2 regions of the Streptomyces sp. G5(2025) genome follow, and region 2 is predicted to be linked to the other one. Evidence: riboswitches for the same ligand, from Rfam matches in the RefSeq annotation. Region 2 holds a riboswitch; the other holds the start of a gene.
The links. A riboswitch is a leader RNA that binds a small molecule or an ion and turns the genes downstream of it on or off. The one in region 2 is predicted to bind glycine.
Positions count from the first base shown of each region.

Region 1: it holds a riboswitch for glycine, as region 2 does, so the genes downstream of both, gcvP (aminomethyl-transferring glycine dehydrogenase) here and gcvT (glycine cleavage system aminomethyltransferase GcvT) in region 2, are expected to answer to the same signal.

Region 1 is NZ_JBMUZT010000006.1:1,012,782-1,027,668, forward strand. Features, by position in the region: partial or broken gene ACOBQB_RS15425 (IS110 family transposase) at 1-150, opposite strand, end outside; gene ACOBQB_RS15430 (hypothetical protein) at 270-956, shown strand; partial or broken gene ACOBQB_RS15435 (MFS transporter) at 966-1,667, opposite strand; partial or broken gene ACOBQB_RS15440 (IS5/IS1182 family transposase) at 2,004-2,375, opposite strand; gene ACOBQB_RS15445 (DUF5999 family protein) at 2,732-2,938, shown strand; gene gcvP (aminomethyl-transferring glycine dehydrogenase) at 3,079-5,967, opposite strand; glycine riboswitch at 6,164-6,263, opposite strand; gene ACOBQB_RS15455 (PRC-barrel domain-containing protein) at 6,405-6,782, shown strand; gene ACOBQB_RS15460 (DNA polymerase IV) at 7,160-8,653, opposite strand; gene ACOBQB_RS15465 (MerR family transcriptional regulator) at 8,716-9,330, opposite strand; gene ACOBQB_RS15470 (bifunctional nuclease family protein) at 9,500-9,973, opposite strand; gene ACOBQB_RS15475 (MerR family transcriptional regulator) at 10,061-10,804, opposite strand; gene ACOBQB_RS15480 (FHA domain-containing protein) at 10,851-11,762, opposite strand; gene ACOBQB_RS15485 (DUF881 domain-containing protein) at 11,906-12,730, opposite strand; gene ACOBQB_RS15490 (small basic family protein) at 12,736-13,068, opposite strand; gene ACOBQB_RS15495 (DUF881 domain-containing protein) at 13,065-13,964, opposite strand; gene ACOBQB_RS15500 (sugar phosphate nucleotidyltransferase) at 14,054-14,887, opposite strand, start outside.
Region 2 is NZ_JBMUZT010000006.1:5,650,979-5,665,865, forward strand. Features, by position in the region: gene leuA (2-isopropylmalate synthase) at 1-829, shown strand, start outside; gene ACOBQB_RS36525 (ABC transporter ATP-binding protein) at 826-1,650, shown strand; gene ACOBQB_RS36530 (EF-hand domain-containing protein) at 1,732-1,944, opposite strand; gene ACOBQB_RS36535 (GNAT family N-acetyltransferase) at 2,026-2,685, shown strand; gene ACOBQB_RS36540 (L-serine ammonia-lyase) at 2,739-4,139, opposite strand; gene glyA (serine hydroxymethyltransferase) at 4,292-5,554, opposite strand; gene gcvH (glycine cleavage system protein GcvH) at 5,566-5,943, opposite strand; partial or broken gene gcvT (glycine cleavage system aminomethyltransferase GcvT) at 6,062-7,194, opposite strand; glycine riboswitch at 7,230-7,342, opposite strand; glycine riboswitch at 7,343-7,446, opposite strand; gene ACOBQB_RS36560 (AAA family ATPase) at 7,579-8,268, shown strand; gene ACOBQB_RS36565 (enhanced serine sensitivity protein SseB) at 8,330-9,109, shown strand; gene ACOBQB_RS36570 (enhanced serine sensitivity protein SseB C-terminal domain-containing protein) at 9,330-10,142, shown strand; gene ACOBQB_RS36575 (ABC transporter permease) at 10,461-11,465, shown strand; gene ACOBQB_RS36580 (ABC transporter substrate-binding protein) at 11,568-13,322, shown strand; gene ACOBQB_RS36585 (ABC transporter permease) at 13,459-14,460, shown strand; gene ACOBQB_RS36590 (ABC transporter ATP-binding protein) at 14,457-14,887, shown strand, end outside.

The sequences.
Region 1 (14,887 bases), 4.6 Mb from region 2:
CGCGTCGGCGATGATGAATGCGTCTTTCACGTCCGTCTTGGCCTCACCCGGGTAGAGGCCGGCGTTCCACCGCATCGTCAGATCTGGCAGGTAGGAGACCGGGCTGCCCCTGTCCTTCGCGACCGCCAGCGGCAGTGCCCCGATCGAGGCCCTCCCGAAGCTGACGGAGGCCGCCGGCAGCCCAGAGGGCGGTGGTCTTCCCGGCCCGCCTCGCCTTCGTCACCGGAGCCGGCTCCGTTCCATGATCGCTCCCCGGATAGGGTGTGTTCATGCCACGCAGCCCTCTCGCACTCGCCTGCATCGCCGTCCTCGCCACGGTCGCCCTCGCCGCCTGTTCCGCCGACGAGGAGCCGGGCAGCGCCAAGAAGCACTCGGGCGCCGAGAACGCGGGCCGCGCGGTGGCGAAGCCGATCACCGAGGACCTGCCGCAGGGCGCGATCACCCAGGCGCTCATGGGCGACGGCGAAGCGCTGCCCGAGTATTCCCTGCACGGCGACAAGAGCGTGATGGACACGGTCTACTGCAACGCCCAGGACGCCAAGGGAGCACCGAAGGGCTGGGTCCGCGGCGGGGACGCGTCCTACGAGTACCAGGGCTCCACGCTGAACATGGCCCACGTCTACATCTGTCTGCTCGACAGCCCGGCCGACGCGCACGCCGTGTACACCGCGATGAAGGGCTCCGAGGACAAGCCGCGGAAACCCTCCAAGCCCATCGGTGACGAGAGCGCTCTGTTCGTCAACCCCAACGGCACCGAGGACTACATCACGGGGATCAGCCGTTCCGGCAAGGCCGTGATCGAGGTGCGGCTCTCGGGTGGGGCGGGTGCGGGCGAGGACCCCACCGGCACCGAGGCGATGCTGGCCGCCACGTTGAAGCGTCTCCAGCAGGTCCAGGACGGCAAACCGGTCACGGCCACCGCGGCGCAGGAGAAGGCGGCCGTAGCGGGGCGGTGAGCCGTGGGCCTACCGGGCACGCGCCGCGGGTACCGGCCGCCGCAGCAGGTAGACACCCGCGGCCGACACCAGAAGGGCCATGCAGGCGATGAACACCAGCCCGGCGCCCTCCAGGCCGACCGGCCCCGCCAGCAGCCCCACGCCGATGACGGGCACCGAGATGCCCGTATAGGCCACCACGAACAGTGCCGAGATCACCGCCGCCCGCCGGTTCGCCTCGGACGCCTGGGCCACCGCGGCCAGTGCGCCGCGGAACGCCAGGCCGTGGTCGATTCCGCCGACGATCGCGCTCAGCACCACCAGCGGCAGCGGCTCCCACCACAACGCGCCCGCCGGCAGGGCCAGCCCGGCGAGGAGCGCGGCGCAGCCCAGGGGCAGCGAGCGGCCCAAGCCGATCCGGGCGACCGCCAGTTGCCCGGCGGTCGAGGCGAAGAAGGCCAGCGCGACCACCGCCCCGCTGACCGCGTGGTTGTGCACGTTCAAGGACTGGGCGAGGAAGGACGGGCTGACCGACGTGAAGACGCCGAGCAGGGCGAACCCCACGAAGGAGGCCGCCGCCGCGGGCCCGAAGACCGCCTGCACCCGTGGCGACAGTCCGGGCCGCTGCGGCCGTACGGTCCGCAGCGGCCGCCGCTCCCGCACGGTCTCCGGAAGCCGCAGCAGGACGGCGGCCGAGCAGGCGACCAGAGCGAGATGCACGGCGAACGGCAGGTCCTCGACCAGCCAGGCGTGCAGCACGTCGAGCCGCTCCTCGGGCGTGCCGTCCTGGTCGGCGGTCCAGGACAAGCGGCCCGGAACACCCTCCGCCGGAGTCTGGAACTCGACGACGCGTGCGTTCTGCGTACGTACGGACGCGAAACCGACGGGGTCGAAGGTGAAGGTGACGTCGTTCTTCTGGATGGGGCCGTCGCCCCTGAGGGAAGGCGATACCGGTGATGTTGTCGTAGTACGACTCCCGGGTGGAGGTGCCGGTCAGGTACGGCCAGATCCGCTACCCGCAGGGGGGCCTCGTACCGCAGGATGTCATCGCACCCCTGGGGCGGTTCTGATGACCGCCCCAAAGGTCGGCGCGTCGCCAGCCTGCCCAGCGGTGACAACCAGTGCCAGCGGCCGCCCCAGCCCGTCACAGGGCCACATGGATCTTCGTGCTGAAGCCGCCTCCTTGGTAACGACTCAGGGCCTGACCTGCTGGCTCGCATCGCTCTCGGGCCTCGTTCTCCCTTGCCCCGGAGCGCAATGCTGATGTGCGCGGCACACAGTTGAGACCACCCATACCCTCCAGCCGATGACGCCGTCGGCATCCGCTGTTGCGAGTCCTGCCGCCAGGATGCGTTCCCAGCTGCCGTCCTGCGCCCATCGCAACAGCCGTTCGTGCGCCGTCTTGAACGAACCGAGGCCAGCCGGCAGATCCCGCCACGGGACACCGGCATCAACGGCCCCATCCGCTGCCACATCACGTCAGCGATAACCAGCCCGACAGACATGTCCGATCAACTGACCGATGAGCCGAAGAGAGACGGACTAGCCCGGACGGGTCACCCCGAACCACCCGAAGAGACAGTGGAGTTGGGCTGAACCGTCCGGGCGGGTGATACGTCATTAAGCAGTAAGAACCGAGGCTGCGAAATCCCTGCGGATTGACGCCTGTAGAGCAACACTGGGATCGGACCGACTACAACGGGGGGGCGGTTATGAGTACCGCATCGCATATGAGTCCCGCATCGAACCGCAGCACAGACGTCACCACCATCTCACCGCAGCGAAAGAACCCTTCCATGTGCCAGCACCAACCACCGTGCCCGACAGCCGACTCCGCCGACCGGGAAGCCGCGCTCCTCATGGTGAGCCACCCGGAGCAGGGCTGGAGCCTGCTGTGCAACGGCGTCCTGCTCTTCGAGGACACCGGTGAGCTGCTGCCGGACGGCCAGATCATCGCCCCGCACCGACCGCTGGGCACCGACCACATCATGACGGCCGCCTGATCGCCGCCAGCACAGCCGCACGGACGCACAGCCGCACGAACGCACGCCGCACAGCCGCACAGAACACACACGAGGGGCCGGCCCGGAGAGAACTCTCCGAACCGGCCCCGACGCATGCCCGTGAAACACGGGCTCCGTCATCAGTCCTCGTACGCGTCCAGCGGCGGGCACGAGCAGACGAGGTTCCGGTCGCCGTACGCCTGGTCGATGCGGCGCACCGGCGGCCAGTACTTGTCCGACGCGGTGACCCCGGCCGGGAAGACGGCCTCCTCGCGGCTGTAGCCGTGCTCCCACTCACCACCGAGCGCGGCCGCGGTGTGCGGCGCGTTCCGCAGCGGGTTGTCGTCGGCGGCCCACTCACCGGAACCGACCTTCTCGATCTCCCGGCGAATGGCGATCATCGCGTCGCAGAACCGGTCGATCTCGGCGAGGTCCTCGCTCTCGGTCGGCTCGATCATCAACGTGCCCGCGACCGGGAACGACATGGTCGGCGCGTGGAAGCCGTAGTCGATGAGCCGCTTGGCGATGTCGTCGACGCTGACGCCGGTCGCCTTGCTGATCGGCCGCAGGTCGACGATGCACTCGTGCGCGACGAGCCCGGCCGGGCCGGTGTAGAGCACCGGGTAGTGCGGCTCCAGGCGCTTGGCGATGTAGTTGGCGGAGAGCACCGCGACCTGCGTGGCGCGCTTGAGGCCCTCGCCGCCCATGAGGCGTACGTACGACCAGGAGATCGGCAGGATCCCGGCGGACCCCCACGGCGCGGCGGAGATCGGGCCGACACCGGTCTTCGGGCCCGCGGCGGGCTGGAGCGGGTGGTTGGGCAGGTACGGCGCGAGGTGCTCGCGCACGCCGACCGGGCCGACACCGGGGCCACCGCCGCCGTGCGGGATGCAGAACGTCTTGTGCAGGTTCAGGTGCGAGACGTCGCCGCCGAAGTGCCCCGGCTTGGCGAGCCCCACGAGCGCGTTGAGGTTCGCGCCGTCGACGTACACCTGACCGCCGGCCTCGTGCACCTCCGCGCAGATGTCGGCGACGTGCTCCTCGAACACACCGTGCGTCGAGGGGTACGTGATCATGAGCACGGCCAGCTCGTCGCGGTGCTTCTCGATCTTGGCGCGCAGGTCCTCGGCGTCGATCTCGCCGTCGTCGGCGGTCTTCACGACGACGACCTTCATGCCGGCCATGACGGCGCTCGCCGCGTTCGTGCCGTGCGCGGAGGACGGGATGAGGCAGACGGTGCGCTGGTCGTCACCGTTGGCGCGGTGGTACCCACGGACCGCGAGCAGCCCGGCCAGCTCACCCTGCGACCCGGCGTTGGGCTGGAGGGAGACCTTGTCGTACCCGGTGACCTCGGCGAGCCGCTCCTCCAGCTCACGGATGAGCGTGAGGTAGCCCTGCGCCTGCTGGGCGGGCGCGAAGGGGTGCAGCTGTCCGAACTCGGGCCAGGTGACCGGCTCCATCTCGGTGGTCGCGTTGAGCTTCATCGTGCAGGAGCCCAGCGGGATCATGCCGCGGTCGAGCGCGTAGTCGCGGTCGGCGAGCCTGCGCAGGTAGCGCAGCATCGAGGTCTCGGAGCGGTACTGGTGGAAGACCGGGTGCGCGAGGTAGTCGTCGCCGCGCAGCAGGTCCGCGGGCAGCGTGTCCGCGACCTCGGCGTCGAGCGCGTCGACGTCGGCCTCAACCCCGAAGGCACCCCACACGGCGGCCAGCTGGCGGCGCGTGGTGGTCTCGTCACAGGCGAGCGAGACATGGTCGGCGTCGACCCGGCGGATGTTGACGCCGTTCTCGCGGGCGGCGGAAACGATTCCCTCGGCCTTGCCGGGCACGCGCACGGTCAGCGTGTCGAAGTACGCGCCGTGGACGACCTCCACGCCACCGGCCTTCAGGCCCGCGGCGAGCAGCGTCGCGTACCGGTGGGTGCGCCGCGCGATGGACTTCAGCCCGTCGGGGCCGTGGTAGACGGCGTACATCCCGGCCATGACGGCGAGCAGCACCTGAGCGGTACAGATGTTGCTGGTGGCCTTCTCACGGCGGATGTGCTGCTCTCGGGTCTGCAGCGCGAGGCGGTACGCCTTGTTGCCGTCGGCGTCGACGGAGACACCGACGAGCCGTCCGGGCAGGCTGCGGGCGAACTTCTCGCGCACCGCCATGTAACCGGCGTGCGGGCCGCCGAAGCCCATCGGCACCCCGAAGCGCTGCGTCGTGCCGACCGCGATGTCCGCGCCGAGCTCACCGGGCGAGGTGAGCAGCGTCAGGGCGAGCAGGTCGGCGGCGACGGTGACGACCGCGCCCAGCTCGTGCGCCTGGTCGATGAGCGGCTTGATGTCGCGTACGACACCGGAAGCACCCGGGTACTGCACGAGTACGCCCACGACACCGCGCTCGGCGGCTTCGGCGGGAATACCGGTGCTCAGATCCGTGACGACGACCTCGACGCCGGTCGGCTCGGCGCGGGTCCGGATGACGGCGATGGTCTGCGGCAGGGTGTCGGAGTCGACGACGAAGACCCCGTCCTTGACCTTGCCCATGCGCCGCGACAGGGCCATGGCCTCGGCGGCGGCCGTGCCCTCGTCGAGCAGCGAGGCCCCGGAGGTGGGCAGACCGGTCAGCTCGGCGACCATGGTCTGGAAGTTGAGCAGCGCCTCAAGACGCCCCTGGGAGATCTCGGGCTGGTAGGGCGTGTAGGCGGTGTACCAGGCAGGATTCTCCATGACGTTCCGCAGGATCACGGGCGGCGTGAAGGTGCCGTAGTACCCGAGCCCGATCATGGAATCGAGCACCTGGTTGCGGTCCGCGAGCGAACGCAGCTCGGCAAGCACCTCGGCCTCGGAGCGCGCGCCGGGCAGCTTCAGCGCCTCGGCGTTCTTGATCACATCCGGCACCGCGGCGGCCGTGAGCTCGTCCAGCGAGCCGTACCCGACCTGGGCGAGCATCTTGGCCCGCGCTTCCGCATCGGGCCCGATGTGCCGCTGCTCGAAGGGGATGCCCTGTTCGAGCTCGGAGAGCGGGATGCGATTGGTGGCAGTCATTGCGGAGGCCTCCTGGTCTGCGCGACCTACGAGGGGTACCACGGCGCGGGTACCCGGACGGCCTCCCCCTCTGTCATCTCAACCTGAGAGCTTCACCGGGGGACACCCGCGAAGGCGCCGTCCCGGCTTTCACCGTCGGTGAGGAAGGGGTTTCGAACGTGCCCGCCCGTACGCCCGCCCTGCTTTCCAGAGTGACCTCATCCGTGCGGTACGTGTGCCTGAGAGATTCCGGGGAGGATTTGCTCCTTCGGCGCCTCCGGAAATCCTGACCCGGAGAGCTCTCCCGCACGGGATCAGCAGCCAGCGCCAGCCTACCAGCGCGCCCCCCGGCCGTTCCGTCGAGTGGCCGCCTGCCCCGAAGTGCTCTTACTTAGTGAGTACGAGCGGACAAAGATGAGTTATGCCCACATCCGACCCCGCGACAGGCTGGAGGGCCCGTGCAGACCGACATCGATCCGCGCAATCTGATCGGCCGCAAGGCGTTCGACCGGAACGGGGCGAAGATCGGCACGATCGACGAGATCTATCTCGACGACGCCACCGGCGCACCGGAGTGGGCGGCCATACGCACCGGCCTGTTCAGCCGCGACGCCTTCGTCCCTCTGGAGCCGAGCGAACTGGTCGACGACGGCACCCTCCGCATCCCCTTCGACCGCGACCTGATCAAGGACGCCCCCGACTTCGGCGTAGGCCGCCACCTCTCTCCCGCTCAGGAACTCCAGCTCTACCACCACTACGGCCTGGACACCACACCCCCGTCGCCCCCACCCCCGGACCACGACTTCGGCCACATCACGGGCGCGGACCCTTCCTGACCCGCGTCGGCCACCTGTCCGCAGTCCTCGCCCCTTACCCCTGTACGAGCTGTCCCGCCGCCCCTCCGGCCCGAGAGCGCACCCTCAAACGCGCCCTCACCCCCTCCCACCGCCACAGCCCCCACCCTCAAACCGTGGCTTCGACCACGTCCGTCACAAGCAACCCACCCCACCCCGCCACCCACCTCACCTCTTGCCCCCTTTACGAGCCGCCCCGCAGCCCGGGGCGACCCTCAGCCACACCCCTCATGCCAGCCACTTCCCCGCCCCTCCAGGCCTCACCTACGGACCGCAACGTCCCACGACCACTTGCCGCAACCCTCGCCCTTCCCCCTGAACAACAACCACACCCAGGAACAACACCCCCCGCCGAACCCTCACCCCGAGCCCGCACCCTCAACCGCCTCCCCCACCCCGGCCACCGCCCCGCCCCCCGAAGGCGACGACACCTCCACCACAGCGGCCAGCGGCTCCACCGCACAGGGCGCCCGCTCCACCAACGGCAACGGCTCCGCCGGCGCCAGCAGCGGATCGTCCGTACGGAACGTCCGCACCCGCCCCGGTTCGGACCCCGGCGTCTCGAAACGCACCGTCACCCGCCCCAGCCCGCTGCCCTGCACCCACCCGTGCCCGTACTCGGCATGCCGCACATCGTGCCCGGCCACCCAACGCCGCTCCACAGGCGCCGCCGGCTCCTCAGCGCCCACCTCCTCCGGCTCCCCGAGCGACGCCCCTCCTGCCTCGCCGCCGGACTCCGGCCCCGCATCGGCCTCAACAGGCACCTCCGCCTCAGCCGCCGCCTGCGCCTGCGCGAAGAGGTCCTCTTGCGTGTAGTCGGCGAGCCCAGTGACCGCCACCCCCAGGAGCCGCACCCCTCCCGTGGTGTCCACCGACTCCAGCAGCCGCGCCGCGGCCTCCCGCACCACTCCGGGGTCATCCGTCGGCCCCCGCAGCGTCTCGGACCGCGTCAGCGTCGAGAAATCGAACCGCCGCACCTTCAGCACGATGGTCCGCCCCGAGTGCCCCGCCGCCCGCAGCCGCTGCACACACCGGTCGGCGAGCCGGGCGACCTCCCCCCTGACCCGCACCCGGTCGTGGATGTCCACGTCGTACGTGTCCTCGACGCTGACGGACTTCGTGTCCCGCTCGGCCACCACAGGCCGCTCGTCGTGCGCCAGCGCCATCGCGTACAGCGATCCGCCGTGCGCCTTCCCCAGCAGCCGTACGAGCTCGTCCTCCCCGGCCTCGGCGATCTCCTCGACCGTGGTGATCCCGGCCCGCCGCAGATGGTCCCCCGTGGCAGGCCCCACCCCGGGCAGCGTCCGCACCGACATCGGCCCCAGCAGCGCCCGCTCCGTCCCTGGCGCTATCAGCCGGAGCCCGTCCGGCTTGGCCTCCTCGGAGGCGATCTTCGCCAGCATCTTCGACGCGGCGAGCCCCACGGACCCGGTCAGGCCGGTCACCGCCTTGATGTCCGCCCGCAGCCGCTCCCCCACGGCCCGGGCCGACGCCTCGTCGTCGGCGACGCCACCTGCCTCCAGGTCCACGAAGGCCTCGTCCAGGCTGAGCGGCTCCACCAGCGGCGACAGCTCCCGCAGCAGCCCCATGACCTGCTCGCTGATCTCGCGGTACAACCCAAAGCGCGGCACGAGATAGGCGGCGTTCGGCGCGAGCCGACGCGCCTGCCCCATCGGCATCGCCGAATGCACACCGAACCGCCGCGCCTCATAGGAAGCCGTGGCGACCACACCCCGCGGCCCGAGGCCGCCCACCACCACGGCCTTTCCGCGCAGACTCGGCTTCGCGGCCTGCTCGGCGGACGCGTAGAAGGCATCCATGTCCAGATGCAGGATCGTCGGCGCGCTTCTCACATCTCCGATGCTGCCCTACGCCACTGACAATGGCCCCGTCGGCAATGCCCCCCGGCGTCGGCTCAGACCGCCTTGTTGCGCCGTCTGGCGAGCTCATCGGCGGGGTTGTGGCCGACGAGCGTCTCGCCGGTGTCGATCCGCTCCCCGTGCAGTTGCGACAGCGCGGCCTCGACGTCACGCCACACCACACCCACTGCGATCCCGAAGACTCCCTGCCCGCCCTGCAGCAGGTCGTGGACCTCGCTGGGAGACGTGCACTCGTAGACCGTCGCGCCGTCGCTCATCAACGTCATCCGCTCAAGGTCACGGAACCCGCGCTCCCGCAGATGCTGGACCGTCGTACGGATGTTCTGCAGCGAGACCCCGGTGTCGAGGAACCGCTTGACGACCTTCAGGACCACGACGTCCCGGAAGCTGTAGAGCCGCTGGGTACCCGAGCCACCGGCGGCGCGCACGCTCGGCTCGACCAGGCCCGTGCGGGCCCAGTAGTCGAGCTGGCGATACGTGATGCCCGCGGCCGCGCACGCGGTCGGACCGCGATACCCGATCTGCTCGGAATTCTCGAACGTTGCGTCCCCGCTCCCCTGGACCGCCATCGGCTTCGGAGAGTGATCGGCCGCGCTGCTGTGAAACGGGTACGGACCGCCCACCGCCGTACCGTCGCCGCTGCTTCTCACGCCGACCTCCGTCCTTGACCTGCCTGCTCGACGGTAGGCAGTCACCAGGGGCTCGTCAACGATCGCCGCGCTCGCCACGCCGAGTGATAATCACCCTGAGAGTGGTTTCGCGTACCTCGCCACCGGGAAAGGCTAGCCGAATGGCCAGAAACAGGCCGTCGGGAGCGGCTCACTGGCTGTTGGTGCCGAAGTCCTCGGGAGAGATCTGGTCGAGGAACTCGCGGAACTTCTCCACCTCGTCCTCCTGCTCGTCCGGGATCGCGATCCCGGCGTCGTCCAGGACACCGTCGCTTCCGTAGATCGGCGTTCCGGTGCGCAGGGCCAGCGCTATGGCGTCGGACGGCCGCGCGCTCACCTCCACCCCACTGGCGAAGACCAGCTCGGCGTAGAAGACCCCTTCCCGCAGGTCGGTGATGCGCACTTCGGAGAGCTCCTGGCCCACCGCTTCCAGCACGTCCTTGAACAGGTCGTGGGTCAGCGGCCGTGCGGGTGCCATGCCCTGCTGCGCGAAGGCGATGGCGGTCGCCTCACCTGGTCCGATCCAGATGGGGAGGTACCGGTCGCCTCCCACTTCACGCAGGAGCACGATCGGCTGGTTGGAGGGCATTTCGACCCGGACACCTACGACGTCGAGCTCGTTCACACAGCAACCCTAGGACGTGGCTGGCAGGTTTGGGTAGTCGGGCACCCGCCGAGTACCAGCCGGGCCTCGGCCCGAGTGCCTGCCGGGTCAGGGCAGTCTGACCCCGAGCGCGGTCTGCACAAGGGCCGAATGCAGCTTCCCCGTGAGCCCCGCGAGCTCTTTGGTACGGGCCTCCGCGTGGGCCCTGGTCTGCGGATTGCGGTGGCGCCGCAGCGGCGCCACGACCTGGTCGACGAGGCCGGCCTCCCGGTCGGCGGCCGACTTCATGGCCCGCAGATGGCGTGGCTCGATACCGAACCGGCCGAGTTCGAGGACGAGTGAGGCGATCGTGACGGCCTCCGCGTCGTATCCACCGTCCGGCAGTCGTGCCACGAGCCCGTACGCCTCCCACTCGTCGAGCTGCGGCTCCTCGATCTCCGCGACGGCCAGCAGCTCGTCACGGCCCACACGGGCCGCTGTCGGCCGCTCGGCCTCGTCCCGGCCCTCGGTGCCGCCCGGGTCCCGCTGACGCCCCAGGGAGGGCAGAGGGGCCTGCTCGCCCCTCTCCAGCGCTTCGAGGTGCTCACGGATGACCTTCAGCGGCAGGTAGTGGTCCCGCTGCATCCTCAGGACATGGCCGAGCCGCTCGACGTCCTCCGGGCTGAACTTCCGGTAGCCGGAAGGCGTGCGCTGCGGCTCGATGAGCCCCTCGGACTCCAGGAAACGAATCTTGGAGATCGTGACCTCGGGGAACTCGTCGCGCAGCGTGTTCAGCACGGTGCCGATGCTCATGAGCCGACGGTCCGCGGCAGCGGTGCCGGTGCCGGCACCGCCGCTCGATGTTTGAAGCATGGACCTTCCTGAGGGGAGTCCCCCGGACGAGTCCGGGAGTGGTGGATCAGATGCCGACGCCCCGCTGGCTCGCGTAGAAGACCAGGCGGTACTTACCGATCTGCACCTCGTCGCCGTTCGACAACGCGACGGAGTCGATGCGCTCCCGGTTGACGTACGTGCCGTTGAGGCTGCCGACGTCGGCGACGGTGAAGGAACCGTCCTGGAGGCGACGGAACTCCACGTGGCGACGCGACACCGTCACGTCGTCGAGGAAGATGTCGCTCTGCGGGTGACGCCCCGCCGTGGTCAGCTCGCCGTCGAGCAGGAAACGACTGCCCGAGTTCGGCCCGCGGCGCACCACGAGGAGCGCCGAGCCCAGCGGCAGCGCGTCGACGGCGGCCTGCGCCTCCGGGGAGAGGGCGGGAGACATGGTCTGCCCCGTCGCCTCCGCGTCGTAGGCCTCCAGGCCCGAGATGGAGATCGTCGAGGTCGTCTCGGACGCGCGCTCCGGCGTCGCCCCGGGACGCAGCGGCGCACCGCAATTGGAGCAGAACCGGCTCGCCTCGGCGTTGCGGTTGCCGCACCTCGTACACACCAGGGCCATGGACGGGTCCTCCTGCCGCGGCTGCCCCGCGGGGGCATTGGACGCATACGGGCCGGGGGTGAATCCTCCGCCCGCTCCTGAGGTCGACGGTTCCCCGGAACCTATGCGGCCGGGACCAGCAGGGTCAACAGATGACACGCCCTGTCCGCCCGAAATGTCTCCACCTTGACCAGCCACCTGGTCCCGGAACATGGGGCGCTCGCCGCCCTGTCCCTCAGCGTCTCCATGACGCGGGGCACGGTGCCGGGCAGTGGCAGGATTGCCGCTGTCCTCACGTGCACTCTTGCCGAACAACTTCGCAAACAACTTCACGGGCGATTCCCCTTGACCGAAACAGACCCGCCCGTGGGGCAGGACGAACCCTGATTGCACACACCGGCATTCATCGGTGAACCAGACATCATCACAACGTCCGTAACCACCAAACAGTTTCCACCACGCACCACGCTTCCGGTGCGCCGACCCCCCCGCAACCTCATGCCCTGGCCTGACGGCCCCCATACGCCCGCCCCTCACTACGAGGACGACCGAGCGTAGTCAGGCCGCTTCGCAGGTCGCAAGGCGTTCACGACGATCTTCTCCGAGCGGGTCACGGTCACCGTGGCCTGCTCCTTCTCCAGAGTCTGCACCACGCCTCCCGGGATGTTCAGCGCAGGTTCCAGGTCCTGCGGCTTGCCGATCACCTTGAAGAGGTACGGTTCGCCGACCTTGCGGCCGTCCACCCGGACGCCACCGCCGTCGGCGTCCGACAGATGGGTGCTGGCCACCACGCGTACGTCATTGATCTGGATCGCCTCGGCGCCGGCGGCGCGCAGTTCCTGAATGGCGTCGAGCAGCATGTCCGCCTCGATCGCCCCCTTCTTGTCCTCGATGGCGAGCGTGATGCCCGGCCCCTGGGCCGCCACCGTGCCTGCCAGGATGCCGAGTTGCCGCTCCCGCTCGACCGTCTGCTTGCGGGCCTCTTCGGCCTGGTCCGAACTGTTCTCCAGCCCGGTCCGCTGCTCCTCAAGACTCCGCTTCTCTTCTTCCAGACGCTGAGTACGGTCATCCAGTTCATCGAGAATGCGTACAAGATCTTCTTGCCGCGCGCCGCGCAGCGCACTGCTGTCGTTGTTCGACCGCACCTGGATGGCCAGACCGAGGCCCAGCACGAACAGCAGCAGGGCGACGATCAGTTGAGGACGGGTCACCCGCGGCGGCCACAGGCCCTTCACCAGCCGCTGACGGCCGGTGAGCCGCTGCCCCCCGGAGGCGGGCGGCGCGGGCGCCTCCGGCTCGGTGGGGACCTCCGCGGGAAGTTCCTTGCGATGGCGGTGCTCGGGTTTCTCGTCAGCGCTCATCGGCGTCACGCCCTGAAGATGTGCCGGCGGATCGCGGCGGCGTTGGAGAAGATCCGGATACCGAGGACCACGACGACGCCGGTGGACAGCTGCGCGCCGACGCCCAACTTGTCGCCGAGGAAGACGATCAGCGCGGCCACCACCACGTTCGACAGGAACGACACCACGAAGACCTTGTCGTCGAAGATGCCGTCGAGCATCGCGCGCAAGCCGCCGAACACGGCGTCAAGAGCCGCGACCACGGCGATGGGAAGGTACGGCTCGACCATCGCCGGAACCTCGGGCCGAACCAACAATCCGGCCACGACTCCCACGACGAGGCCCAGTACGGCGATCACGATGTGCCCTTCCCTGCTTTCGGCTCTGCTGTACGTACGGTCACACTCGGCGCTGCGGGCAGCCGGAGCTCGTCCACCACGGAAATGCTGGTCCGGATGCCGAAGTTCTCCTGCAGAGCATGCAGGTACTGACCGTCGGGGCTGTTCTGGAACCGTGTGCTCAAGCGTTTCCCCGCCCCCACCGCGAGCACCGTATACGGCGGTACCAGCGGCCTGTTGTCGACCAGTATCGCGTCACCCGCGGCCCTGATCGCCGACAGTGCGGTGAGCCGCTGGTCGTTGATGGAGATCGCCTCGGCGCCGGACTGCCACAGGCCGTTGACGACGCGCTGCATGTCACGGTCGCGCACCCGCCCGGTGTCGGAGAACCCGTGGCTCTCGCGTGGCCCTCCCCCGCCCTGCTCCGCCTGCTTCTTGTCGTCCACCACGAGCTTCACTCCGGGCCCGTGGACTTTCGTGGCACCGGAGAGCAGACCGAGCAGCTCGCCCTTGCTGCCGCCGTGCTTCTTCAGCGCGGCCCGCTGCCGCTCCCCCACGTCGTCGCGGAGCTCGTCCACGTCGTCCTTGAGCTCGTCGGCCCCGGCCGTGGCCGCCTCGACTCGGTCAATCAGCTCCTCGCGCTCCTTGGCGAGCACCGGCGCCGCCACCCGGGCCTGCGCGGCTCCCACGGTGACGACGAGCGCGGCGAGTACGAGGCCCGCCGCCAGCCCGAGTTTGGCCCGCAATGGGCGCGGGAGACCGCTGTCCCCCCTGGCCTTCTTCCTGGCCGCCGTCTCCGCGTAGCCCTCGTCCAGGCTGTGGTCCATGACGGTGGTGAGCAGCGACATGGACGCGTCCGGACGCCTGGGCCGGGATGATGTGCTCCGAACGGGGGGCTGCTGCGGCATGCCGCACATCGTCGCACGTCGCGGGCGCTACTTCCGAATGGCCCCACCGGCGTGCCGGGCAGCACCCGTTGCGGGTACCGCCCGGCAGCAGGTCATGATCAGCGGCCCGCGCTGTCCACCACCGCGGCCCACTCGTCGAGCAGCGCCTGGGCGGACGCGTCGTCGGGCCCCTCGGCCCACAGATGGGTGACGGCCTCCGCCGGATCCGGCAGCACCAGCACCCAGCGCCCGTCGGCCTCCACGACCCGCACACCGTCGGTGGTGTCCACGGACCGGCCCCCGGCCTCCTCCACCACACGCCGCATCACGAGCCCCTTGACGGCCCAGGGCGTCGCGAGGTCACGCCGCTGCACATGGGCCCGCGGAATGCGCGCGTCGATCTGACTCAGGGTGAGCTGAGTACGTGCCACCAGCCCGATGAGCCGTACGAACGCGGCGGTGCCGTCGAACACACTGCTGAACTCGGGCACGATGAAACCACCGCGGCCGTCGCCACCGAAGATCGTCGACTCCCCGCGTCCGACCCGCGTCAGATCGTCGGGTGAGGTGGTCGTCCAGTCCACCTGCGTACCGTGGTACGCGGCCACCTGCTCGGCGATACGCGTCGTGGTCACGGGCAGCGCCACCCGCCCGCTGCGCCGCTCGGCCGCCACCAGGTCGAGCATGACCAGCAGGGCCCGGTCGTCCTCGACGATCCGTCCCTTCTCGTCCACGAGCGAGAGCCGCTCGCCCACCGGGTCGAACCGCACCCCGAAGGCCGCTCGCGCCGACGCAACGATCTCACCGAGCCGCACCAGGCCGGCCCTGCGGGCGTCCGCCGTCTCGGTCGGCCGCGACTCGTCGAGGCCAGGGTTGATCGTCAGCGCGTCCACACCGAGCTTGCCGAGCAGGCTGGGCAGCACCAGTCCGGCACTTCCGTTGGACGCGTCGAC
Region 2 (14,887 bases):
CCTCTACGCGCAGGGCGTCGACCCGATGATCGACTTCTCCGACATCGACGCCGTGCGGGAGGTCGTCGAGTACTGCAACCGCCTGCCCGTCCACCCCCGCCACCCCTACGTCGGCGATCTCGTCCACACCGCGTTCTCCGGCACCCACCAGGACGCCATCAGCAAGGGCTTCGCCCACCATGCCCGCCGCGCCGCCGAGTTGGGGGTGCCGGAGCGCGAGGCGCCATGGGAGGTCCCGTATCTGCCCATCGACCCCGCCGACATCGGCCGCACCTATGAGGCCGTCATCCGCGTCAACTCCCAGCCCGGCAAGGGCGGTATGGCGTATCTGCTCCAGACCCGGCACGGGCTCGACCTGCCGCAGGGCATGCGCCCCGACTTCTCACGCGTGGTGCAGGAGGCCACCGACGACAGCGGCCAAGAGGCGACGGCGAAGGAGCTGTACGAGCTGTTCCGGGCGACGTACGTCGCGCCAGGACTGGACGGCGGGGTGATGCTGGGTTCCTGGACCACCGACCGGGCCCCGGACGGCACGCACCGTTTCGTCTGCGCTCTCCAAGTGGGGGAGAAGGCGGGGGACGTCGAGGGCGTGGGCAACGGCCCGCTGGCCGCGTTCGCCGACGCCCTCGCCGGTGCCGGGATCAGCGTCGACATCCTCGACTACGCCGAGCACGCGGTGGGGGAGGGCGGCGGCAGCGAGGCCGTCGCGTACGCGCGGTGCCGGATCGGCGACGACGTCCGCTGGGGCGCGGGCCTGGACACCTCGGTGCTGACCGCGTCCGTACAGGCCGTCCTCGCCGCCGTGAACCGGGCGGGGACGGCACGGTGACCCGGGAGGCCCCACCGGCCCCGAGGCCCGCGGAGGCGGCCCCACCCGTCCTGCGCGCCGACGCCGTCACCGTCGTCCGCGACGGCCGCGCCATCCTCGAAAACGTCAGCCTCACCGTCCGCCCCGGAGAGCACTGGGCGCTGCTCGGCGCGAACGGCGCGGGCAAGTCGACCCTGCTCGCCCTCTGCGGCGCCGTCACCCACCCCACGCGCGGCACGGTCGAGGTGCTCGGTCGCCGACTGGGCAGCGTCGACCTGCGGGACCTGCGGGCGTACGTCGGTCATGTCGACCCGCGCCATCCGCTGCGCTCCCCGCTGCCGGTCCGCGAGGTCGTCCTGACCGGGCTGACGAACAGCATCGAGCCGGTGCCCCGTTGGCGCCCGGCACCCGAGCAGGAGGAGCGGGCCGGCCACCTGATCGCCCTGCTCGGCCTCGCGCACCGCGCCGGCGCCCGCTGGCCCACGCTCTCCCAGGGCGAACGCGGCCGCACCCTGATCGCGCGGTCCCTGATGCCGAGCCCGCGCCTCGTCCTGCTCGACGAACCCGCCACCGGCCTCGACCTCGCCGGACGGGAACGCCTGCTCGACAGCCTGGACACCCTGCGCACGACCCACCCGGAGCTGGCCACGGTCCTGGTCACGCACCACCTGGAGGAACTGCCCGCCGGCACGACCCACGCGCTGCTCCTGCGCGACGGGGCCGCGCTCGCCTCCGGCGCCGTCGACGACGTACTGACCGGCGACTGGATCAGCAAGTGCTTCGACCACCCCGTACGCCTGGAGCGCACGGAGGGGCGCTGGAGCGTACGTACGCACCGCTGAGCGACATGACGGAGGGGCCCGGCGCGGTCCATCGACCCATGCGCCGGGCCCCTCCGCTCCACCCGCGAACTCCAAAAACCGCTACTTGTTCAGGCTCGCCCAGAACTCGTCGAACGACAGCCGCTTGTCCGCGTCGCTGTCCTTCGTGCCGATGACGGCCTCGGCCACCGTCTCGGTCATGTAGAAGTCGCCCATCTTGGCCATGGCGCTCTTCCACTCGGCCGCCGTGATGAAGCCGTCGCCGTCCGCGTCGAACTGGTCGAACGTCTTGCGCGCTTCCTCGATGTCCGCCACCGGATCCACCCCTTCTTGGTGCACTACTGACGGGGGTCAGGGTATCCGCCGCCTCACCACCGGATCACAAGGAGTACACCCATGGCCATTGCCTCTGACGCGCTCGGAACGATGTTGGTCGCGGCCGCTCGCGGTACGTTCCCGCCGCCGGACGGCGCGATCACCGTCGTGCCGCAGCCCGGCCACCGCGACGCGGGCGTGATCGCCTTCACGGCGCACTCCGTCGTCTTCACCGACGAGGACCCCGCCTGGGTGCGGGCCACGCTCGCCGCCCTCGACTGCGATCCGCTCGCGGCCACCATGAACGCGCGCTTCCACGCCGCCTTCCAGGACCGGACGGGGCGTACGACGGACACCATCGACCTGCTGACCGCGGCCACCGCCCGGCCCGGCGCCCCCGACCCGCGCCTTGAGCTGCGCGAGCTGGACGACCCGGACCATCCACGCGTCGCCCGCGCCCGCAAGCGCCGCGACGACGTACGCGTGTGGGCGTCCGCGGGCGGCGGCGTACTGGTCCTCGGCCGGGGCGTCGCGGGCCGCTGGGAGACGGCGGTGGAGGTCGACGAGGACGCGCGCCACCGGGGCCTCGGCCGCGCCCTCGCGAACGCGGCACGCCACCTCGTCCCGGACGGCGACGTGGTGTGGGCGCAGCAGGCCCCGGGCAACGCCCGCGGGGTGCGGGCCTTCCAGGCGGCGGGATACCGGCCGGTGGGCTCGGAGGCGCTGTTCACGGCGGGGTGATCCGCCGGGAGCCGGGAGCCGGCGCAGCGGCGGCGCACAGCGCCGACGCGCCCTCAGCACTCGATGATGTTCACCGCGAGCCCGCCCCGCGCCGTCTCCTTGTACTTGACGCTCATGTCGGCGCCGGTCTCCTTCATGGTCTTGATGACCTTGTCGAGGGAGACCTTGTGGGAGCCGTCGCCCCGCATCGCCATCTTCGCGGCGGTCACGGCCTTCACGGCCGCCATGCCGTTGCGCTCGATGCACGGGATCTGGACGAGGCCGCCGACCGGGTCGCAGGTCAGGCCGAGGTTGTGCTCCATGCCGATCTCCGCGGCGTTCTCGACCTGCTCCGGGGAGCCGCCGAGGACCTCGGCGAGGGCGCCCGCCGCCATCGAGCAGGCCGAGCCGACCTCGCCCTGGCAACCGACCTCCGCGCCGGAGATCGAGGCGTTCTCCTTGAAGAGCATGCCGATGGCGCCCGCGGCGAGCAGGAAGCGGACCACGGCGTCGTCCTTCTCCTCCTGGGAGGCACCGCCGGGCACGAAGTTCATGTAGTAGTGCAGGACGGCCGGGATGATGCCCGCGGCGCCGTTGGTCGGAGCGGTCACGACGCGGCCGCCCGCGGCGTTCTCCTCGTTCACGGCCATGGCGTAGAGCGTGATCCACTCCATCGCGCGGGCCTGCGGGTCGCCCTCGGCGCGCAGCTGGCGGGCCGAGTTCGCGGCCCGGCGGCGGACCTTCAGGCCGCCCGGCAGGATGCCCTCGCGGGACATGCCGCGGGAGACGCAGGCCTGCATGACGCGCCAGATGTCGAGGAGGCCCTCGCGGATCTCCTCCTCCGTGCGCCAGGCCTTCTCGTTCTCCAGCATCAGCGCGGAGATGGACAGGCCGGTCTCCCGGGCGAGGCGCAGCAGCTCGTCACCGGTGCGGAAGGGGTACTTCAGGACCGTGTCGTCGGGCACGATCGGGTTCTCGCCCGCCGCGCCCTCCTGCTCCAGCACGGTCTCGTCGACGACGAAGCCGCCGCCCACCGAGTAGTACGTCTTCTCCAGGACGAGGGCGCCCTCATGGTCGTACGCGAAGATCGTCATGCCGTTGGCGTGGTACGGCAGGGCCTTGCGGCGGTGCAGGACCAGGTCCTCGTCGAAGTCGAAGCCGATCTCGTGCATGCCGAGGAGGTTGAGGCGGCCGCTGCTCTTGATCGCCTCGACCCGGGCGTCGGCACTCTCCACGTTCACCGTGCGCGGCGACTCGCCCTCCAGGCCGAGCAGCACGGCCTTCGGGGTGCCGTGGCCGTGGCCGGTGGCGCCGAGCGAGCCGAAGAGCTCGGCCCGTATGGCGGTGGTGTGGGCCATGAGGCCCTCGTTCTTGAGGCGGCTCGCGAACATGCGGGCGGCGCGCATCGGGCCGACCGTGTGGGAGCTGGACGGGCCGATGCCGATCGAGAACAGGTCGAAGACCGAGATGGCCACGGGGAGACTCCAAAGACGAAAAGATCAAGAGGCGGACGTGGTGCGGGGCACCCTGCTCACTGTCCAGTGTGCGGGGTGCCCCGACCTTTCGTACGTACGAACAAAAGCGTACGAAACTGCTCCAGCCTGAAGTGTACGAAAAGCGTACGAAACTAGTTCAGGCCGGGGTACAGCGGGTGCTTGTCGGCCAGGGCCGTCACGCGGGCCTTGAGGGAGTCCGCGTCGAAGCCCGGCTTGAGGGCCTCGGCGATGACGTCGGCGACCTCGCGGAAGTCCTCCGCCTGGAAGCCGCGCGTCGCGAGCGCCGGGGTGCCGATCCGCAGGCCCGAGGTGACCATCGGGGGGCGCGGGTCGTTCGGGATCGCGTTGCGGTTGACCGTGATGCCGACCTCGTGGAGGCGGTCCTCGGCCTGCTGGCCGTCGAGCTCGGAGTCGCGCAGGTCCACCAGGACCAGGTGCACGTCCGTGCCGCCGGACAGGACGTCGACGCCGACGGCCTTGGCGTCGTCCTGGACCAGGCGCTCGGCCAGGATGCGGGCGCCGTCCAGGGTGCGCTGCTGGCGCTCCTTGAACTCCTCGCTCGCCGCGACCTTGAAGGAGACGGCCTTGGCCGCGATCACGTGCTCCAGCGGGCCGCCCTGGAAGCCGGGGAAGACCGCGGAGTTCAGCTTCTTCGCGAACTCCTTGCTGCGGGAGAGGATGACGCCGCCGCGCGGGCCGCCCAGCGTCTTGTGCGTGGTGGAGGTCACCACGTCCGCGTAGGGCACCGGGTTCGGGTGCAGACCGGCGGCGACGAGACCGGCGAAGTGCGCCATGTCGACCCACAGCTTCGCGCCGACCTCGTCGGCGATGCGGCGGAACTCGGCGAAGTCGAGGTGGCGCGGGTAGGCGGACCAGCCCGCGATGATCACCTTCGGGTTGTTCTCCTTGGCCAGGCGCTCGACCTCGGCCATGTCGACCAGGCCGGCGTCGTCCACGTGGTAGGGGACCACGTTGAACTGCTTGCCGGAGAAGTTCAGGCGCATGCCGTGGGTGAGGTGACCGCCGTGCGCCAGGTCCAGGCCGAGGATCGTGTCGCCGGGCTGGGCGATCGCGAAGAGGGCGGCCTGGTTGGCGGAGGCGCCGGAGTGCGGCTGGACGTTGGCGTACTCGGCGCCGAACAGCTCCTTGATCCGGTCGATCGCGAGTCGCTCGGCCACGTCGACGTGCTCGCAGCCGCCGTAGTAGCGGCGGCCGGGGTAGCCCTCCGCGTACTTGTTGGTGAGGACCGTGCCCTGGGCCTCCATGACGGCGACCGGAGCGAAGTTCTCCGAGGCGATCATTTCCAGGGTGGACTGCTGGCGGTGGAGCTCGGCGTCGACGGCGGCGGCGACCTCCGGGTCCAGCTCGTGCAGAGGGGTGTTCAGAAGCGACATCGGGGAGATCCTTAGCTGCCGGAGAACTCGGTGTACTCGTCCGCGGAGAGCAGGTCCTTCGGCTCCTCCGTGGTGCGGACCTTGAAGAGCCAACCGCCCTCGAACGGCGCGGAGTTCACCAGCGACGGGTCGTCCACGACGTCCTGGTTGGCCTCGGTGACCTCGCCGGTCACCGGGGAGTACAGATCGCTGACGGACTTGGTCGACTCCAGCTCACCGCAGGTCTCGCCCGCGGTCACCGTGTCACCGACCGCCGGAAGCTGCACGAAGACGACGTCACCGAGCGCGTTGGCCGCGTGCTCCGTGATGCCGACCGTCGAGACGCCCTCCTGGGCGTCCGACAGCCACTCGTGTTCCTTGCTGTAACGCAGCTGCTGGGGGTTGCTCATGACCTGAATTCTCCTGTACGCGGGTGGGTGCTGCGGAACGGGAAAGATGTGCGCGGGGTCACTGCTGCTGGGCTTCTGCCGTGCTTCTGCCGTGCGTGAGATGACCGCCGCGGAGGTGTCACTTCTGGCGCTTGTAGAACGGCAGCGCCACGACCTCGTACGGCTCGTGCGTGCCGCGGATGTCCACGCCCACGCCCGGGGTGCCCGGAGCGGCGTGTTCCGCGTCGACGTACGCCATCGCGATCGGCTTGCCCAGCGTCGGGGACGGGGCGCCGGAGGTGACCTCGCCGATGACCTTGCCGTCGGCGACCACGGAGAAGCCCGCGCGCGGGACCCGGCGGCCCTCGGCGATCAGGCCGACCAGCTTGCGCGGCGGCGCGGACTCGGCGCGCTCGGCGGCGGCGGCCAGCGCCGCGCGGCCCACGAAGGAGTCCGCCTGCGACGTCTTCTCGAACTTCACGACCCGGCCGAGGCCCGCGTCGAACGGCGTCAGCCCGGCGGTCAGCTCGTGCCCGTACAGCGGCATGCCCGCCTCCAGGCGCAGCGTGTCGCGGCAGGAGAGACCGGCCGGGACCATGCCGACGGGCGTGCCGGCCTCCATCAGCGCGTTCCACAGCTTCTCGGCGTCACCGGGGGCGACGAACAGCTCGAAGCCGTCCTCGCCGGTGTAGCCCGTGCGGGCGATCAGCGCGGGGACGCCCGCGACGGTGCCGGGCAGGCCCGCGTAGTACTTCAGGCCGTCCAGGTCGGCGTCCGTGAGGGACTTCAGGATGCCGGGGACTCGGGGCCCTGGACGGCGAGCAGCGCGTAGGCGTCGCGGTCGTCGCGGACCTCGGCGTCGAAGCCCTCGGCGCGGGCGGTGAGGGTATCCAGCACGACCTGCGCGTTGGAGGCGTTGGCGACGACCATGTACTCGGGGGCCTCGGTCCGGCCGAGCCGGTAGACGATCAGGTCGTCCAGGATGCCGCCGTCCTCGGCGACGATCATCGTGTAGCGGGCGCGGCCGACCCCGATGGAGCCGATGTTGCCGACCAGCGAGAAGTTCAGGAAGTCGACGGCCTCGGGGCCGGTGACGGTGATCTCACCCATGTGGGAGAGGTCGAAGAGGCCGGCCTTGGTGCGCACGGCGTTGTGCTCGTCGCGCTCGCTGGCGTACCGCAGCGGCATGTCCCAGCCCGCGAAGTCGGTCATGGTCGCGCCGAGCGCGCGATGTGTCGCATCGAGGGCGGTCAGACGGGGGGCAGTGCTCATGAAGAAAACTCCCAGGGCATGACGGGCGAGGTCGATCCTCCCCATCTGTCATCGGAACCTGAGAGGTTCGCCGGAGCGTCTCGGCTTCGAGAGCCCGGCTTGCACCTTGGGTGGGGCCGACGGCTGCCGGCCCGCTTTTCAGATGTGCCTCGCCCGCGCGGTACGGGGCCTGAGAGATTCAAGGGAGGGACTTGCTCCTTCGGCGCCCCGGACCCGTACATGCTGGTCCGGGAACTCTCCCGCGCGGATTCAAACGGCCGGTATGGAGTTGGCGCGCACATCATTGCACGCGGCTTCGGCCGGCGGGGACGTGTGGTCGAGCAATCCTCTTGTGCCGCATTACCTTCTCTTTACACTTGCCGGGGAAAGCAGTACGTGACCGCTATGGGGAGGCCGATCACGGTGCGCAGCAGGACGAGTGTCTACGCCACTACCACGGGGGTGGCGCTGCCGAAGCAGGCTGCCGCCCCGCTCCGGGAGGGCTGCGGCCCGCACCCCGTGGCCGTCGTCCGCGATCTGCGGCAGCGGGCCGGGCACAGCCCCCATCGCCTCACCTTCGCCGAGGGCGACCTGGTCGTCGTCTCCGGGCTGCCCGGCGGCGGAAAGTCGACGCTGATGCGGCAGGCCGTCACCGGCGCCCGTATCGACTCCCAGGACACCCGCGACCGCTGGGCGGCCCGCATGCCGGGATGGCTGCCGTACGCGGTCTACCGCCCCGTGGTCCGCCTCGCGCACTACGCGGGCCTGCGCCGCACCCTGCGGTCCGGGGCCGGCGTCGTCGTCCACGACTGCGGCACCCAGGCATGGGTGCGCCGCTGGCTCGCCCGGGAGGCCCTGCGGCGCGGCAGGACGCTGCATCTCCTCCTCCTCGACGTCCCCGCCGACACCGCCCTCCAGGGCCAGCGCGAGCGCGGCCGCGGCGTCTCGCGGTACGCCTTCGCCCGGCACCGCAGAATGATCGCCAGGCTCGTGGACGCCGCCGAGCGAGGTGACCTGCCGCGCGGCTGCGGCTCCGCGGTGCTGCTGGACCGGGCGGCGGCGCAGGTGCTGCGGGGGATCGCCTTCGACCGCTGAGGACCGCCGGAGTTAGGGTGCGAGCCGCAGGCAGAGCGGTCGCGAGCAGGGGTTGGCACAGATGGACTTTCCGGCGCAGGCACACGCCCATCCGTACGGCGGATGGCCGGGCAACGAACTGGAGGAGGTCCTCGCGGCCTCCCTCGGCGCCCCTTCCTCGGCGGGTGCCCGCATCGTCGAGGTGCTGGGCCGCAGCCGGATCTGGGTCCCGCTGCCCAACGGCGGCGGCCCCGACAGCGGCACCCTCGACCTGCCGACCCTGGAGATCGACGGACAGGCGTACGTCCCCGTCTTCACCTCCGAGGAGCAGTTCCGCCAGGCGCTCGGCAGCGCGGCGGACCACATGGGGTACACGGTGGCGCCCGCCGTCGAGTTCGCCCGCGGCCTCCCGCCGCAGCTGGGGATCGCGCTGAACCCCGACGGCACCGTCGGCGCCCCCCTGCCGCCGCCCGCCGTGGCCGAACTGTGCCGGGCCGGCCGCACCCCGCTGGACGGGCCCACCACCGGCGGCCGGGTCCGCCTCTTCGAGCCGGACTGGCAGGAGGACCCGGTGGACTTCCTGGCCGCCGCGGGCCGGGAATTCGAGGCGGCGGGCGCCGTGCTGACCGCGCGCCGCTGTCTGGCCGCCATCGAGACGGACGACCCGACGCTCTTCGTCGGCGTCGAACTGACCACCTGGGAGGGCGACGCCCGCGACCTCCCGATGCGGGCCCTCGGCCGCGCCCTCACCCAGATCCCGGTGCCCTGGCCGGTCAACCTCGTCCTGCTGGACGTGGCCCAGGACCCGGTGGGCGAGTGGCTGCGGGCGAAGGTACGGCCGTTTTACCTGCGCGGGGTGTGAGAGGCCGTCCCCTGGCCCCCGGCGGCGGAGGCCGCGCGTCCGTGTGGGTTGACGTGGCGTACGTCAAGTCCGGGCGGGGATCGACGCTTAAGCTGGTTCCATGACCCGGCCGGGGCACCGCCATGCCGTCCGGGTGCATGAGGTTGATCGGGTTCATCGGGTTCATCTGGTTCATCGAGTTCATCGAGTCGTCGGGTTCGGCGTGAAGGGGCGGTTACGGGTGAGTGCGTCGGGCACGGCCGCGGGCGACGGGGTCTCCGCCGGTCGAGCACAGCCGAGACCTGGGGGACAGGTCGAGCAGCTGCTGCGCCAGGTGACGCCGGGGCGTTACGACGCGTACGAGGCACTGCTGCGCGCGCTCGCCGCCGACCAGCTGTGGATGCTGCTCTGGCACGGCCAGGCCGGCTCCCCCGACGCCCAGTACGGCAACATGGAGGTCGAAGGCCTCGGTTACGCCCCCTGCGTGACCTCCGCCCAGGAACTCTCCGCCAGCGGCTGGAACCGCAGCTACGAAGTCGTACGCGGCATCGACGTCGCCCGCACCCTGTACCCCGACCACTACGGCCTGTGGCTCAACCCGCACGCCCCCGGCGGCGGCGTCGGCATCCCCTGGCTGGATCTGCGCCGTATCGCCTCAGGCCTCGACCTGCTGCCCGCGGGACCCCTGAGGCTGACCGAGCCGAGCATCCAGATCCCCCAGTTCTACGCCCTGTTGACGCAGAACGCGCACCGCACCCCAGCGGTGCGTTCGCTGCGCCGCGCCTGGGTGCAGCCCGCGCTCGGGGCGCCCTATCTGGCCATCGGCCTCGACGTGTACGACACCTCGCCGCCGTCGGTCGACGCGGTGCGCGCGATGATGCAGCAGTCCATCTCCGCCGTCCCTGACGGCTTGCCCGTGTCGACGGTCGCGATGTCCGACGACCACGACCCGGTCGCCATGTGGCTGCGCGCCAACGCCCGGCCGTTCTACGACCGCGAGGCCCAGGCCGCACCGGCCCCGGCGGGCGGGTACGGGTACCCGGCGCAGTACTGAACCGTCCTGTACGGCCCTGAACAGCGAGAACGGACACGATGTCCGTTCTGATGAGGGTGGGGCCCTATGGGCTCCGGTGGCGCCCTGCGTCCCAACTGCCCCGTGTTCGCCCCTCGTTCAGACGCGTCCGGATAACGGAACACCTCGATCAGCATCACGGTTGCGCATCCATTCACCAACAAGGCTGGTAACAGATCGCGACGTGGATGAAGACTCCCGCACCAGGGGCCTTCGCCCCCTGTGTACGACGGACTGATCACGTCGCTACAGCGGCAAGTGCGGGCCGGTCACCACCGGTTGAGAGGGGTCCCTGCCACGATGACGGCACCATTGCATGACACACCTGCGGACGCGGACCCGACCGAGGACGTCGCCCCCGCAGTTGATGCAGGGGTGAAGAAGGTCGAGGGCCGGTCCCTCAAGCAGATCGCCTGGAATCGCCTGAAGCGGGACAAGGTCGCCCTCGCGGGCGGCATCACGGTGGTCCTCCTGGTCCTGGTCGCGGTCTTCGCGCCCCTGATCGTGAGCCTCCTCGGCCACCCGCCCAACGACTTCCACCAGGAGGAGCTCGACGAGCTGACCAACCTCCCCAAGGGTGCGCTCGGCGGTGTGAGCAGTGACTTCCTCTTCGGGGTCGAGCCCAACAAGGGCCGTGACGTCTTCAGCCGCATCGTGTACGGCGCGCGGATCTCACTCCTGGTGGCGTTCCTCGCCGCCGTCGTCGCCGTGGCGCTCGGCACGCTCTTCGGGATCATCGCCGGCTACTTCGGCGGCTGGGTCGACGCGCTGATCAGCCGCGTGATGGACGTGCTGCTCTCCTTCCCGCAGCTGCTTTTCATCATCTCCCTCGTCTCCGTGCTCCCCGACGACCTGCTGGGCCTGACCGGCTCCAGCGTGCGCGTCGCGATCCTCGTCCTGGTCATCGGCTTCTTCGGCTGGCCCTACGTAGGACGCATCGTCAGAGGCCAGACACTTTCGCTCCGCGAGCGCGAGTACGTGGAAGCGGCCCGCAGCCTCGGCGGCGGCAAGCGCCACATCCTCTTCCGCGAGCTGCTGCCCAACCTGGTCGCCCCGATCACCGTCTACGCGACGCTGATGATCCCGACCAACATCCTCACGGAGGCGGCCCTCAGCTTCCTCGGCGCCGGTGTCCGGCCGCCCACGGCCTCGTGGGGCGGCATGCTGCGCGACGCGCTGGAGACGTACGAGCACGACCCGATGTTCATGGTCTTCCCCGGCGTGACGATCTTCATCACGGTCCTGGCCTTCAACCTCTTCGGCGACGGGCTGCGCGACGCGCTCGACCCGAAGGGGACGCGCTAGAAGTCCTCGACCCACGTGCCCCTGCCGCATGTCAGGTGGCTCTCACCATGGTTCTCCGGCAGCACAAGGCCAGGGACCGCGAATCTCGGAGGTTACGAGAAAATGCCCACAGTTTCCTCGAAACGACGGCTCGCCGCCGGCGCGGCCCTCGTGGTCGCGGCGCTGGTGACCACCACGGCGTGCGGCGACGGTGACGGTGGCGACGGCGGCTCGAAGGGCGCCGGCTACAACGCGGCGCTCGACAAGGTCGCCAACCCGTCGAAGAAGAAGGGGGGCACGCTGAGGATGGTCGGCAAGCAGGACCTCGACTCGGCCGACCCCCAGCGCGCGTACTACGGCATGTCGTGGGACTTCATGCGCTTCTACACCCGCCAGCTCGTGTCCTACGACACCAAGCCGGGCAAGGCGGGCACGAAGCTGGTCCCCGACCTCGCCACCTCCACGGCGAAGATCTCCGACGACGGCAAGACCTACACGTACAAGCTGCGTGCTGGCGTGACCTGGGAGGACGGCTCCAAGCTGACCTCCAAGGACGTCAAGTACGGCATCGAGCGCTCCTGGGCGACGGACACCATCACCGGTGGTCCGGGCTACATCCGCCAGGCGCTCGACCCCGACAAGAAGTACAAGGGCCCCTACAAGGACAAGGGCGGCCTGAAGGCGATCCAGACGCCCGACGACCAGACCATCGTCTTCAAGCTGCCCAAGCGCAACGGTGACTTCGAGCAGTTCCTCGCCATGCCCACCGGTTCGCCGGTGAAGGAGTCCAAGGACACCAAGGAGAAGTACACCGCGCGTCCGTTCTCCTCGGGCCCGTACAAGTTCGAGCAGTACAAGCCCGGCAAGAAGATCGTCCTGGTCCGCAACGACAAGTGGAAGAAGTCCTCGGACCCGATCCGCGCGGCGCTGCCCGACAAGATCGACGTGACGATCTCCGCCAACCTGGAGGAGAACGACAAGAAGCTGATGGCGGGCGACTACGACGTCGACCTCAACGGCACCGGCATGACCCAGTCCGGCCGCGTCACCGCCGTGCAGAAGCACCGCGACAGCGTCGACAACATGCACACGGCCTTCGTGCGCTACGTCGCCCTGATCCACACCGCCAAGCCCTTCGACAACGTGCACTGCCGCAAGGCGGTCTTCTACGGCACGGACTTCGCGGGCCTCCAGCAGACCCGCGGCGGCAAGGTCGCGGCCGGTGACATCGCCAACAGCACGTTCCCCGTGGCGATCCCCGGCCACAGCGACTACGACCCGTACGGCGTCCTGGCGCGCAAGGGCAAGCCGGACGCCGCCAAGGCCAAGGAAGAGCTGAAGAAGTGCGGCAAGCCGAACGGCTTCAAGGCCAAGCTGACCGCCCGCAACAACAACCCGGGTGAGGTCGACGCCGCCGAGGCGCTTCAGGAGCAGCTGGGGAAGGTCGGCATCGACGTCAGCGTCGAGTCCCTGGACGGCGCCGATTCCGCCAGCATCACCGGCTCGCCGTCCGTCGTGAAGAAGCGCGGCTACAGCATGCAGATGTCCGGCTGGGGCCCCGACTTCCCGTCCGGCCAGGGCTATGCGCAGCCGCTGTTCGACAGCCGTTTCCTGATCGACAACGGCAACTACAACGAGTCGCAGATCAAGGACAAGAAGGTCGACGAGCTCTTCGACAAGGCGATCGCGGAGACCGACCCGGCCAAGGCCGGCGAGATCTACAAGCAGCTCGACAAGCGGATCCTCGACAACGCCGACTGGATGCCCTTCCTCTACGAGAAGAACATCACCTGGCGCGGACCGCGGCTGACCAACGCCTACATGTCCGACGCCTACAACGGCCGCTACGACTACGTCTCGCTCGGCGTCGTCAAGTAACCACGCCCGCTCGACCCGTAGTTGATTGACCGTCCCACCGCCGCCGCATCCCGCCAGTCCGAAGGGCAGGTGATGGCCCCGGGCGGTGGCCGGGACCCCTCACGAGGGGGCCCCGGCCACCGCCGGGCCGCGCACAGTGCTTGCTTACCTCATCCGGCGCCTGATCGCCGTCATCATCATGGTGCTGGTCGTACTGCTCGCGACCTTCACCATCTTCTTCATGCTGCCCAAGTGGGCGGGACAGGACATCGCCGTCCTCTTCGCCGGCAAGGCGTCGGGTGCCGAGCAGCTCGAAGGCATCCGCGTCAAACTGGGCCTCGACGACCCCCTGCTGGTCCAGTTCTGGGACTTCGTCAAGGGCATCCCGATGGGCCGTGACTACGTCAACGGAAGCGACGTCACGCACTGCCCGGCCCCCTGCTTCGGCTACTCCTTCCGCACCGAGGCGCCCGTCTGGGAGACCCTCAAGGACGCCCTGCCCGTCACCGGCGCTCTCGCCGCGGGCGCCTGCGTGCTGTGGCTGGCCGGCGGTGTCATCACCGGCGTGATCTCCGCCCTGCGCCGGGGCACCGTCTGGGACCGCGCCGCGATGACCACCGCGCTCGCCGGTGTCTCCCTGCCCGTCTTCTTCACCGGCATGATCGCGATGGGCATCTTCGTCCACCAGCTGGGCTGGGTGAAGATCGCGGACAGCCTCAGCACCGACGACTCGGCCGGCGTCTGGCTCCAGACGCTGATCCTGCCGTGGATCGTGCTCGCCTTCCTCAACGCCGCGATGTACGCCCGCCTCACCCGCGCCACCATGCTGGAAGTGCTTGGCGAGGACTACATCCGCACCGCCCGCGCCAAGGGCCTCGGCGAGTCCGTCGTCATCCGCAGGCACGCGCTGCGTTCCGCGATGACGCCGATCCTCACCGTCTTCGGCCTCGACCTCGGTGTCCTGATGGGCGGCGCCGTGCTCACCGAGTCCACGTTCAACCTGCCGGGCCTCGGCCTGGAGGCGGTCAGGGCCATCAGCAGCAAGGACCTGCCCGTCATCCTCGGCGTGACCCTGTGCGCGGCGCTCGCGATCGCCGTGGCCAACCTCGTCGTCGACCTTCTGTACGCCGTCATCGACCCGCGAGTGAGGCTGGGATGACCGAACTGTCCAAGACCGGGGCCGCGGTGGGCGAGCCCGTCGCCGGCTCCCCGGCTCCCTCCGCCTTCCTGGAGGTGCGCGACCTCAAGGTGCACTTCCCGACCGACGACGGCCTGGTCAAGTCCGTCGACGGGCTCAGCTTCTCGCTGGAGAAGGGCAAGACCCTCGGCATCGTGGGCGAGTCCGGCTCCGGCAAGTCGGTCACCTCGCTCGGCATCCTCGGCCTGCACACCGCCGGCCAGTACGGCGCCCGCAGGGCGCAGATCTCCGGCGAGATCTGGCTCAATGGCAAGGAACTGCTGGGCGCCGACCCCACCGAGGTGCGCAAGATGCGCGGCCGCGAGATGGCGATGATCTTCCAGGATCCGCTCTCCGCGCTCCACCCGTACTACTCCATCGGCAAGCAGATCACCGAGGCGTACCGGGT